Regions from separate parts of the Massilia sp. WG5 genome, predicted to be linked through region 2. Evidence: predicted binding sites of a transcription regulator. Region 2 holds the regulator's gene; the other holds the start of a gene.
The links. The regulator LexA, encoded in region 2, represses DNA repair genes until DNA is damaged. The targets are predictions, from matches to a motif close to ACTGTATNNNNATACAGT.
Positions count from the first base shown of each region.

Region 1: dinB (DNA polymerase IV) is a predicted target of LexA. The motif match lies at 1,468-1,485, and genes of this name have one in related genera.

Region 1 covers NZ_CP012640.2:3,220,953-3,227,423, reverse strand. Annotated here, with positions in the region: gene AM586_RS14370 (S8 family serine peptidase) at 1-1,377, shown strand, start outside; gene dinB (DNA polymerase IV) at 1,486-2,562, shown strand; gene AM586_RS14360 (recombination-associated protein RdgC) at 2,652-3,548, shown strand; gene AM586_RS14355 (catalase) at 3,613-5,232, opposite strand; gene AM586_RS14350 (asparaginase domain-containing protein) at 5,323-5,814, opposite strand; gene AM586_RS14345 (hypothetical protein) at 5,926-6,471, shown strand, end outside.
Region 2 covers NZ_CP012640.2:1,887,294-1,893,764, forward strand. Annotated here, with positions in the region: gene rplI (50S ribosomal protein L9) at 1-188, opposite strand, end outside; gene rpsR (30S ribosomal protein S18) at 222-512, opposite strand; gene priB (primosomal replication protein N) at 550-843, opposite strand; gene rpsF (30S ribosomal protein S6) at 877-1,260, opposite strand; gene lexA (transcriptional repressor LexA) at 1,533-2,177, shown strand; gene AM586_RS08430 (tetratricopeptide repeat protein) at 2,215-2,970, opposite strand; gene AM586_RS08435 (tetratricopeptide repeat protein) at 3,055-3,855, opposite strand; gene AM586_RS08440 (cystathionine gamma-synthase family protein) at 3,942-5,189, opposite strand; gene purF (amidophosphoribosyltransferase) at 5,238-6,471, opposite strand, start outside.

The DNA of each region.
Region 1 (6,471 bases), 1.3 Mb from region 2:
TACAGCCAGCAGTGGCACTACTACGAAGCCAAGGCCGGCCTGAACCTGCCGGCCGCCTGGGACAAATCGACCGGCGCCGGCATCAACGTGGCCGTGATCGACACCGGCTACCGCCCGCACGCCGACCTGAGCGGCCAGATCCTGCCGGGCTATGACTTCATCGCCAGCGCCAGCATTGCCGGCGACGGCAACGGCCGCGACAGCGACGCCAGCGACGTCGGCGACAACACCGTTGCCGGCCAGTGCGGCGGCGGCATGCCGGCCCAGGACGAGGCATCGAGCTGGCACGGCACCCACGTGGCCGGCACCATCGCGGCCAGGACCGGCAACGGCGTCGGCGTGGCCGGCGTCGCCTTCGGCGCCAAGATCGTCCCGGTGCGCGTGCTGGGCAAGTGCGGCGGCTATACCTCGGACATCGCCGACGCCATCGTCTGGGCCTCCGGCGGCGCCGTCACCGGCGCCCCGGCCAATGCGAACAAGGCGCGCGTGCTGAACCTGTCGCTGGGCGGCAGCGGCGCCTGCGACACCACCACCCAGAACGCGATCAACAGCGCACGTTCGCGCGGCGCCGTGGTCGTGGTCGCGGCCGGCAACTCGAACACCAATGCGTCCAATTCGAACCCGGCCAATTGCGCCGGCGTGATCACGGTGGCGGCGGTGAACCGTAGCGGCGGCAAGGCCTCGTATTCGAACTACGGCACGGTGGTCGACGTGGCGGCGCCGGGCGGCGACAGCGGCGGCGCGATCCTGTCGACCTGGAACGCCGGCACCACCACCCCGGCGGGCGATAACTACGGCTACATGATGGGCACCTCGATGGCGACCCCGCACGTGGCCGGCGTGGCCGCCCTGATGCTGTCGAAGAACCCGAACCTGACCCCGGACGAAGTCGAAGCCAAGCTGAAAGCGACCGCACGCGCCTTCCCGGCGGCCTGCTCGGGTTGCGGCGCCGGCATCGTCGACGCGGCCGCGGCCGTGAACGCCGTGATGGCCACCGCGACGGTTACGGCCCCGACCCAGAGCGAGGTGGAGTCGAACAACTACATCTCGACTGCCAACGCGGTGAAGGTTTCCGGCACCGTGGTCACCGGCACCTTGTACGGCACGACCGACAACGATTATTTCGTCGTTCAGGTCCCGGCCGGCAAGACCCTGAGCGCGACCTTGACCATGGGCCCCAGCGGCAGCGGATCGGACTATGACCTGTATGCCTACAACAGCGGCGGCACCCAGCTGGCGCAGAGCACCAACGGTCCGGCGACGACGGACGCGGTATCGGTCACCAATACCGCGACCACCACGCAGCCGCGCTACATCCGCGTGCGCTACCACGCGGGCGGCTATGGCGCGACCTACCAGCTGAAGTTCACCTGGTAAGCGCTTCGATACGCTGATCAAGGCGCGCGGCGAAAGTTGCGCGCCTTTTTTGCGTGTTTCAGTCTTGCATCATTTCTGCTTTCCCTCGATACTGTATGCAATTACAGTATGAATGCTCCTATCCGCAAGATCATCCACTGCGATTGCGACTGTTTCTACGCATCCGTCGAGATGCGGGATGATCCGTCGCTGCGCGGCCGGCCGCTGGCGGTCGGGGGACGGGCGGACCAGCGCGGCGTGATCGCCACCTGCAACTACGAAGCGCGCCGCTACGGCATCCATTCGGCGATGGCCACCGGGCAGGCGATGAAGCTGTGCCCGGAACTGCGCCTGATCCCGCCGAACATGGAGAAGTACCGGATCGCGTCAACCCAGATCATGGACATCTACCGCGACTACACAGAACTCGTGGAACCGCTGTCGCTCGACGAGGCCTACCTGGACGTCACGGCATCGAAGCACTGCAAGGGCAGCGCGACCCTGATCGCGCAGGAGATCCGGCAGCGCATCTTCGAGACCGTCGGCATCACGGCGTCGGCCGGGGTGGCGCCCAGCAAGTTCGTGGCCAAGATCGCCAGCGACTGGAACAAGCCGGACGGCCTGTTCCTGGTGCGCCCGGATGAAGTCGACGCCTTCGTGGCGGCGCTGCCGGTCAAAAAACTGCATGGCGTCGGCAAGGTCACGGCCGCCAAGATGAACGGGCTGGGCGTGCAGACCTGCGCCGACCTGCGCAGCTGGAGCATGGCGAAGCTGCAAGAGCATTTCGGGTCCTTCGGCGCCCGCCTGCACGACCTGTGCCGCGGCATCGACTTTCGCGAAGTGAATCCGGTGCGCGAGCGCAAGTCGATCAGCACCGAGGAAACCTATACGCCGGACGTGCCGGACCTGCCCGCCTGCCTGGCCCTGTTGCCGGAACTGATGGAGCAGCTGCAGGGCAGGATCAGGCGCAACAATGCTGAAAAATTCATCAACAAGCTGTTCGTGAAACTGAAATTCAACGATTTCCAGCAGACGACGGTGGAGTGCGTCGGCTACGCGCCGAACCTGGCGATCTACACGCACCTGATGGAAACCGGCTGGCTGCGCGCCAGCCGCCCGGTGCGCCTGCTGGGCGTCGGCGTGCGCCTGGCCGACACCGAACAAGTCGAGCAGCTCAGTCTGTTTGACGAACGAGCAACACATTGAAAAAGCCTGCCCTGCCGGGTGAAAATTGCCGACCGGCAGCGTGTAGAATGTCGTTCCCCCGAAATTAGCTGGATAACCGAAAGCAAGGTATGTGGTTCAAGAATCTTCAGATCTACCGTCTGCCCGCACCGTGGGCATTTACCGCCGAACAAATGGAAGAAGCGCTGCAATCGCAGGCCTTCACGCCGGCCAGCAGCAATGAACTGCTGCGCCAGGGCTGGGATTCGCCGCGCGGCAACGGCAAGCTGGTCCACGAAGTGAACAAGCAGATGCTGATGATGCTCGGCACCGAGAAGAAGCTGCTGCCGGGTTCGGTGATCACCCAGGTGGCCAAGGCCCGTGCGGCCGAGCTGGAAGAGCAGCAGGGCTTCCCGCCGGGTAAGAAAGCGATGAAGGAATTGAAGGAACGCGTGGCCGACGAACTGCTGCCGCGCGCATTTTCGATCCGCAGCAATGTCTGGACCTGGATCGATCCGGTCAACGGCTGGCTGGTGATCGACGCCGCCAGCCCGTCCAAGGCCGACGACGTGATCAAGCTGCTGCTGAAGGCGGTCGACAAGCTGCCGCTGGAATCGCTGCGCGTACAAAGCTCGCCGGTGGCCGTGATGACCGGCTGGCTGGAATCGGACGAGGCGCCGTACAATTTCACGATCGACCAGGACACCGAGCTGCGCGCCACCGGCGAGAGCAAGGCCGCGGTCCGTTACGTGAAGCATTCGCTGGACCCGGAAGACATCCGCCGCCACATCGCCGCCGGCAAGCAGTGCACCCGCCTGGCCATGACCTGGAACAGCCGCGTCTCCTTCGTGCTGACCGAATCGCTGGCGGTCAAGGGCGTCAAGCCGCTCGACGTGATCAAGGAAAACGAAACCATCACCTACAGCGATGACGAGCGTTTCGATAACGACATCATGCTGATGACCGGTGAGCTGTCGAAGATGATGGCGGACCTGGTCGAGGCGCTGGGCGGGGAAGCCAAGGCGTAAGCACTACCCGTCGTTCCCGCTTCCAGCCCGTCGTCACCGCCTCCGCGGGGACGACGGGCTGAGTTCATTTCGCCGCGACTTCCTCCGACGTCGACGGCTCCTTCTCCCCGCCTGGGTGCTCCGGCACGCCGCCGGTATAAGTCGCCCCTTCGCGGTTCTGGTGCGGCGCCGGCTTGCCCGGCAGCGGCGGCAGGGCCCTGGCCTTCTCGAGGTCGATGCCGGCCACCTGCGCCACGCGGCGGCCGTAGTCCTCGTCGCAGTGCCACAGGTGCCACACCATGCGCAGCTGGATGATTTCCGGGCACTTCTTGAGGTCGCCGCCGACGTTGTTCACCAGCTCGTCGCGCTCCCAGTCCTCGAACGTACGGTAGCGATCGCCGGCCTGCTTGTAGTCGGACGCGGTCGTCGTGGTCTGGTAGCGGCCCAGGTGGCCCTGCACGTACTGGTGGTAGTCCTTCTGCGGCGCCGGCGCTTCCTGCAGGCCGCCCAGCAGGCTGGGTTCGTAGTTGATGTGCTTGTCCTCGCCGCCGCCGTCGACGTAATACGCCATCTGGCCGTCGCGCTGGTTGGTGCGGGCGCGCGCGCCCTCCTGGGGAGCGTTGATCGGCAGCTGCAGGTAGTTCGGACCGACCCGGTAGCGCTGGGTGTCGGAATAGGAGAGGGTGCGGCCCTGCAGCATCTTGTCGTCCGAGAAGTCGACGCCGTCGACCAGCACGCCGGTGCCGAAGGCCGACTGCTCGGTTTCGGCGAACACATTGTCCGGGTTCTTGTTGAGCACCATGCGGCCCACCGGCAGCAGCGGGAACCGGTCTTCCGGCCAGCGCTTGGTGTCGTCCAGCGGGTCGAAATCGAGCTCGGGGTGTTCGCCGTCGCTCATCAGCTGCACGCAGAATTCCCACTCCGGGAATTCGCCGCGCTCGATCGCCTCGTACAGGTCGCGGGTGGCGTGGCTGGTGTCCTGGCCCTGGATCTCGGCCGCCTGTTGCGCCGTCAGGTTGCGCACGCCCTGTTTCGGCTGCCAGTGGAATTTCACGAGGTGGGCGATGCCCTGGTCGTTCACCAGCTTGTAGGTGTTCACGCCCGAGCCTTCCATCTCGCGGTAGTTGGCCGGGATGCCCCATGGGCTCTTGACCCAGGTGACCATGTGCAGGGCTTCCGGATGATTGCAGATGAAGTCGTAGAAGCGCCACGGCTCCTGCTGGTTGGTGACGGGGTCGGGCTTGAAGGCGTGGATCATGTCCGGGAACTTGATCGCGTCGCGGATGAAGAAGACCTTCAGGTTATTGCCGACCAGGTCCCAGTTGCCATCGACGGTCTTCAGCTTGACGGCGAAGCCGCGCGGGTCGCGCGCCGTTTCCGGGGATTCCTTGGCGCCGATCACGGTCGAGAAGCGCACGAACACCGGCGTCTGCACGCCTGTTTCGTTGAGCACGCGGGCGCGCGTGTATTTGCTGGCCGGCTCGTCACCGATCTTGCCGTAGGCTTCGAAATAGCCGTGGGCGCCGGTGCCACGCGCATGCACCACGCGCTCGGGGATGCGCTCGCGGTCGAAGTGGGTGATCTTTTCGATGAACTGGTAGTTTTCCAGCGTGGCCGGACCGCGCTCGCCAACCGAGCGCAGTGATTGATTGTCGCGGACGGGATGGCCCTGGCGGGTGGTCAGGGGCGGGCGTTGCTCGTTCATTGTTTGCTCCTCCTGCATTCGCGTGAAGGAGCATTGTAGAAATTGACGAAAACGCGCAGCGCTCGATAGCCGTCCAGAAATCCTGTCGGGTCAGCGCTGCTGGAACACGCCGGCGGCGCGGTTCTTGGTGACGTTGTCCCACGTAAAAATGGTGCCGTTCATCGCCACGTACACGCCAGGCGGCAGCGTTTGCGCCACGCCGCAGGCGAAGCCGAAGTTGAACAGCGCATCCGAATTCGCGATCTCGTACGGGATCATGGCGCCGGTGAAGACGATGGTCTTGTCGCTCGTGCCCGCGGCCGCGCCCAGCACTTCCGCCGTCTCGCGCATGGTGTCGGTGCCGTGCACGATCACGATCGCCTTCTCGCTGGCGGCCTGGCAGGCAGCCAGGACTTTCCGGCGATCGCTGTCCTGCATGTCGAGCGAATCGAGCAGGGAGACGACCTCGAGCTCGGCCGGAACGGTGATGCGCGCACGCTTGATAACCTCAGGCAAGTGGCTGTCCGCAAAGCCCAGGACACCCTTGAGTTCGTTGTAGTGTTTGTCGAAAGTGCCGCCGGTGGCGATGATCCGCAAAGTCATGATGATGGTTTGGAAACGCAGAAAAATAAGGTGCTAATGATAGCCGCAAACGGTGTGTATCCACATGTGACTGCGCTAGAATCGTCCGGATCGGATGAGTACACTGATCACATGAAACCCGTCGCTCCAGGCACCGTTATCTTCCACCGCCATCGCGGCTATGGCGTGATTACCCATGTCAACCTGTTGACTGGCTGGATCTCCGCGCGCTTCGGCAACGAAGCGCGTACCCTCGATCTCAATCTTTCCACCGACGAAGTACAGCACGCCGATGGCGAGTCGATCCTGTTCCGTCGCTCGCCGCCGGACCGCATGCCGCACGCGCGCCTGATGGCGATGGTGCGCGAACTGCACCAGGCCGGCTACGAAAAGCTGTACCTGCATTCCTGGCCAAAACCCTCCGGCCTGCACTGGCGCTGGCATCTGTTCACCGGCCAGCGCGACTGGATGCAGCGGCCCTGGCGCGAAGGCTGGTACGGCTCGGGCGCCGACTACAACGGCAATCCGGTGATGGGCTGGGGCGATGCGCCCGGCGCCAGCACCGACGAGCTGATCCACGCGCTGGCGAAGTTCGATCCCGAAGGCCTGGCGCGCGCACTGGGCCGCGACGAAGACCACACGGCCTGGTTCGCCGGCGTCTGCGAGGCTTTGCTGCCG
Region 2 (6,471 bases):
GCCAGTTTCTCGGCGGCTGCCTTTTCCAGTTCGGCGCGCTTGACTTCGAATTCGGCCACAGCGGCTTGGGTAGCGCGGCGGGCCATTTTTTGCGGGATCAGGAAGTTACGTGCGTAACCGTCCTTGACCTTGACCACGTCGCCCAGGTTACCGACGTTGACGACTTTTTCCAGCAGGATGACTTGCATATTATTCTCCAGTATACGTGTCGTGACCGACGATTAAGCGTTGTGCAGGTCGGTGTACGGCAGCAGGGCCAGGTAGCGGGCGCGCTTGATGGCGGTATCCACTTGGCGCTGGTAGTGCGCCTTGGTGCCGGTCAGGCGAGCCGGCATGATCTTGCCGTTTTCCTGGACGAAATCCTTCAGGGTGTCGACGTCTTTGTAGTCAACCTGTTCCACGCCTGCAGCGGTGAAGCGGCAGAATTTCTTGCGCTTGAACAGCGGGTTCTGCTGTTTGCGCTTCAGTTTTTCCTTGGCCTTGTTTTTGTCGAACTTTTTACCGAATGCCATTTGAGGCTCCTGTATCTAAATGTGTGCCCGCGAATTCTTACGCGGCGGCACTGAAATCAATGATGTGAAACACCAGGGCTTTGCTGTTGCGGTTCTTCCTGGCCAAGAATCCCTTGAACCGGTGTACCGCACCCAGTTCCGCATCGGCAAACCGGGCCGAGATGTCGCCCGCGGCAAGCGCGGAAATCTCGAACTCGACCTGCCTGGCGATCCCCGCCTCCGTCTGCTGCGACCCGTGTTGCAGGGTGCCGCTGACGATGGGAATGCCGGCCGGGGTGTAGCGCAGGGTATCGCGTTCCGCGATGCTTGCGACCAGCAACAGCTCGTTCACTGCCCGTGCGCGCTTCTTTCTTAAGATTAAGAATTAAGCGGCTGCGGCCGGGGCAGCTGCCTGCTCGGCGCGGTGGCTCTTGGCTGCGTCTTCGCGCTGGACCGACTTCATCATCGGCGACGGTGCGGTTTCGGCCTTCTTCATCTTGACGGTCAGATGACGCAGCACGGCATCATTGAATTTGAATGCGGTTTCCAGCTCGACCAGGGTCTCGTTGTCGCACTCGATGTTCATGCAGATGTAGTGTGCCTTCGGCAGCTTCTGGATCTGGTAAGCCATTTGACGGCGGCCCCAGTCTTCGACGCGGTGGATGTTACCGCCGCGCGAGGTGACCGTGGTCTTGTAGCGCTCGATCATCGCCGGGACCTGCTCGCTCTGGTCCGGGTGGACGATAAATACGATTTCATAATGACGCATGCAACACTCCTTAAGGACGTTTAAACAAATGCCCACCTCGGCGTCAAGACGAGTGTGGGAAGGGAAAGCCCGACATTATAACCGCAAAAACGTCAAGAGCTCAATCGCCTTGTGCGGTCCGGCAGGAATCGGCTGTGCCCGCCAGGCAAAAAAAACCGGCAAAAACCACGGATTCCCCTTGCGCCCGGCGCAATACTGTACAAAAATACAGGGTATCGGGCCCTGCTCGCACACGCTCACCTAAGCTTCCAAGCTCTCAAGCTCACTACACCATGCTCAAGCTCACCGCACGGCAAGAACAGATCCTCAACCTGATCAAGGAAGCCATCGACAACACCGGCTTTCCGCCGACCCGCGCCGAAATCGCGCAGGAGCTTGGTTTCCGCTCGGCCAACGCCGCCGAGGAACACCTGCAAGCCCTGGCGCGCAAAGGCGCGATCGAAATCTCCCCGGGCACTTCGCGCGGCATCCGCCTGGTCGGCGCCGCCGCCAGCGAGCCCGCAGCGGTGCCGGCCGTCCCGGCCGCCCTGCTGATGTCCCTGCCCCTGGTCGGCCGCGTCGCCGCGGGTTCGCCCATCCTGGCCCAGGAACACGTCGAAGCGACCTACTCGGTCGACCCGGCCATGTTCTCGAGCAAGCCCGACTTCCTGCTGAAGGTGAAGGGCTGGTCGATGCGCGACGCCGGCATCTGCGATGGCGACTTCCTGGCAGTCAAGAAAGTGGATTCGGCCAAGAACGGCCAGATCGTGGTCGCCCGCATCGGCGACGAAGTCACCGTCAAGCGCTACCGCAAGAACGGCGGCACCATCGAACTGCTGCCGGAAAACCCGGAATTCTCCGTCATCACGGTCGACCCGCAGAACGACGAGTTCGCACTCGAAGGCCTGGCCGTCGGCCTGCTGCGCTCCTGGCACTAGAAAGTCGAGGCCGGCAAGGCCTCGGCTTCTCGGTTGCTCAGTTGTTCACGCGGTTCTTGCGCCGGTCCTCGAGTTCACGCTCGCGTTCCAGGGTCGGCGTGCTCTTCACGATGTCGTTGTGTTCCTTCACCCAGGCATCGGTGGCATCCCGCCACGCGGCAAAGTCCGCCAGCACGAGCTTGGCCTTGACCTGGGCGCTTTCGGTCAGGTTCGCATACACGTCGGCCAAGCGCTTTTCCGCCCGCGCCATTTCCGCTTTATTGATCAGCTTCGCCACATCGGCAGGGATGCGCTTGGTCAGCGGCGACGCCTCGTTCAGGGCGCGCGCCTGGGCATTGTAGCAATCCTGCCACTTCGTCATATTGGCTGACACCCGTTCGATCTCGTCGTTCTGTTTCGAGACAGCGGGAAAGTGCGGCGTTGGGCAACGGTACTGGCCGCCCTGCAGGTCGGAGCCATCGTAACGGTCGACCCAGTAGTCGATGTCGGCGCGGCGTTCGGTGCGCTGGCGCATCACGTCCAGCGACGCGATGGCGACCGGATTCCCCTTCGCGGCCGCCTTGCGGAACCAGGCCTCGGCCTTGGCCTCGTCGACGGCGCCGGCTTCTCCATACCAGTACATCTCGCCCAGGTGCTGCTGGGCCTCGACGTTACCGGCGTTCGCCAGTTTGGTATAGCGCTGCAGGGCAGCCGGAAAGTCCTTGTTGGCAAATGCCGCGTTGGCGGCTGCGAGCTCGTCGGCGTAGCAGCTTCCCGCCAACAGCATGCTCAGGCAAAAAACGACAGTCTTCACGTGCGATCGGTCCAGACAGTTGAGTAATGGCACATCATATCGCCTGAACCGGCATGTGCCAATTACTCAAATGTAAGGGCAAGCTCAGTGATTTGCCGGGTTGGCGCCCCGCGGCGCATTGGCCAGCGACTGGTTCGACTCGTAGGTCTGGCGCAGGCCGGTCGCAATTTCCAGCTTGTTGCGCGCCGTTGCCTCTTCCGTCTTCTTGTTCGCATCCGCCACATACGCGTTGGTGGCGTTGGTCCAGGCGTCGCGCTTGGCCAGGATGGTGGAGGCGTTATCGCCCATCGAGCGCGCCACGCTGGCGAATACCTGGTCCAGGTGCGACTGGGTCTGCTCGATCTCGGCCGGCGTCATCATGTCGAGCACATCCTTGGGCACGTGCTTCAATACCGGGGTCATGCCCTGCATATTCGCCACCGCGCCGTTATAGCATGCCTGCCACGCTGCAACGTCATCCGTCACTTTCTTGATTTCGGAATTGGTTTTTGAAATAACGGGAATATCGGGCGCGACACAATTGTATTTACCGGAAGTCAGGTCTTCGCCTTTATAGCCCTTCATCCAATAAACGATTTCATTTCCGCGCGTTTCGCGGCGCTTCAAGGATTGCAGCGATTCGGCCGCATCCTTGTTGCCGGCCGCAGCCGATTTCTCGAACCATGCCGCCGCCTTCTTCAGATCGGAAGAAGTACCGTCGCCAAACCAGTACATTTCCCCCAGTCGAAATTGTGCTTCTGCATTGCCTGCTTCGGCCAGCCGGGCATAGATTGGCAGTGCCCGGCCATAATCCTTAGCATTCAACAACTTATTTGCTTCATTCAAATCGTCGGCGAATGCAATGCCGGAAATCAGCATTAAAGATACGCAGAATAACTTTTTCATCTGAATCTCCACATGTTGGGCAATGAAAGCCCATAGTATGTAGAGACTGCTATAAACTCAAGCCGATTTGCATAAGGCGGCTTCTATTATTCCGCAGATAATGCTTCGCCAAAATCGCGCAGCAAGTCCTGCGTATCCTCGATACCCACCGACACCCGGATCAGCGACTCGGCGATACCCATGCTGGCGCGGCGCTCGGGCCCCATCTCGAAGAAGATCGTGTGCGCGACCGGGATCACCAGCGTGCGCGTATCGCCCAGGTTGGATGCCGGGACCGCGATCTGCAGGCGATTCAGGTAATCGAAGCAGTCGATGCCTTCCTTCAACTCGAAGCTGAACAGCGAACCATAGGCGCGGAACAGATCGGTGGCGATGCCGTGCTGCGGGTGCGATGGCAGGCCCGGGTAGTGGACCGCGGCGACGCGCTCGTCGGCTTCCAGCATGGTCGCCAGCGCCAGCGCGTTGGCGCAGGTGCGGTCCATGCGCAGGGCCAGCGTCTCGGCGCCGACGGCGATGTGATGGGCCGCTTCCGGCGCCAGCGAGGCGCCGAAGTCGCGCAGCGATTTGGCGCGCAGCTGGGCCATGCCCTGCGCCTTGGCCGGCTGCTTGCGGAAGTTCGGGGCGATGTTCGGATAGGCGCTCCAGTCGAACAGGCCGGTGTCGGTCAGCGCGCCGCCGAGCGCCATGCCGTGGCCGCCGATCGACTTCGTCAGCGAGTTGACCACCAGGCCGGCGCCCACCGTCTTCGGGCGGAACAGCCAGGGCGTGGTCATGGTGTTGTCGACCACGTAGAGGATGCCGCGCTCGCGGCACAGCTCGCCGATCCGCGCCAGGTCGGCGATCTGGGTGCGCGGGTTGGCGATGGTCTCGACGAACACCAGGCGGGTATTGTCGCGCAGCGCGGCTTGGACGTTGGCGACATCGGTCGCATCGACGAAGGACACCTCGGTCCCCTGCCCCGCCACCGTGTTCCACAGGCTGTTGGTGTTACCGAACAGGAAGGACGAGGACACGACATGGTCGCCCTCCTTCAACAGCGCCTGCGCCAGCGCGCCGATCGCCGCCATGCCGGTGCCGAAGCACAGCGTCGCCACGCCGTCTTCCATCTTGCTGATCTTGTCTTCCAGCGCCGACACGGTCGGGTTGCCCTGGCGGCCGTAGCGGAAGCCCGGCTCCTTGCCCTGGAAGACCGAGGCCAGCTGGCGCGCGTCGCCGTAGCCGAAGGCCACCGAGGTATGGACCGGCTTGTGCAGCGAGCCATGCTCGATGGGCTTGCGGCGATCGTTGTGGAGGATGGTGGTCGTGAAACCGTAGTTGTTCTTCGTATCGCTCATGTTCGTATCGTACAAATGAAAACGGGCGCCACGGCGCCCGGTCAAGGATTACTCTGCCGCTACCGGCGGGTTCAGGTTCAGCTGGGTGCGCACCAGGTCCTCCGAAGACTTGCCGGACGACTTGTGGCGATGGTGCTCGAGCTGGTCGAGGTAGGCCGGGGTGACGTCGCCGGTGATGTAGACGCCGTCGAAGCAGGACGCCTCGACGCTGGTGATCGCCGGATTGACGTCCATGATCGACTTCTTCAGCGCGTCCAGGTCCTGGTAGACCAGGCGGTCGGCGGTGATCTCGCGGCACACCTCTTCCACCGTGCGGTCGTGGGCGATCAGCTCGTCGCGGGTCGGCATGTCGATGCCGTACACGTTCGGGTACAGCACCGGCGGCGCGGCCGACGCGAAGAACACCTTGCGGGCGCCGGCTTCGCGCGCCATCTGCACGATCTCGCGGCTGGTGGTGCCACGCACGATCGAGTCGTCGACCAGCAGCACGTTCTTGTCCTTGAATTCGGAGGCGATCGCGTTCAGCTTCTGGCGCACCGACTTCCTGCGCATGCCCTGGCCAGGCATGATGAAGGTGCGGCCGATGTAGCGGTTCTTGATGAAGCCTTCGCGGTACTCGACGCCGAGCTTCAGCGCGAGCTGGATCGCGGCCGGGCGCGAGGAATCCGGGATCGGCATCACGACGTCGATCTCTTCGATCGGGATCTCCTTGCGGATCTTGTCGGCCAGGTACTCGCCCATCTTCAGGCGGGTCGCGTACACCGAGGCGCCGTCGATCACCGAGTCCGGGCGGGCCAGGTACACGTATTCGAAGGCGCACGGATTCAGCGACGCATTCTCGGCGCACTGGCGCGCGTGCAGCTGGCTGTTTTCGTCGATCCAGACGGCTTCGCCGGGGGCGATGTCGCGCACGAAGCGGAAGCCCAGGCCTTCCAGGGCCACCGACTCGCTGGCGACCAGGTATTCCGGCCCCTGCTCGGTCTCGTTCACGCCCAGGCACAGCGGACGGATGCCGAAGGGGTCGCGGAAGGCCAGCAGGCCGTGGCCGGCGATCTGGGCGATCACGGCGTAGGCGCCGCGCACGCGCTTGTGGACCATCGCGACCGCCTTGAATACGGCGTCCGCGTCGAGCGAATAGCCGTTGGCGGCGGTCTGGATTTCGTGGGCCAGCACGTTCAGCAGCACTTCCGAGTCGGAGCTGGTGTTCACGTGACGGCGGTCGATGCGGAACAGCTCATCCTTCAGCTGTTCCTGGTTGGTCAGGTTGCCGTTGTGCGCCAGC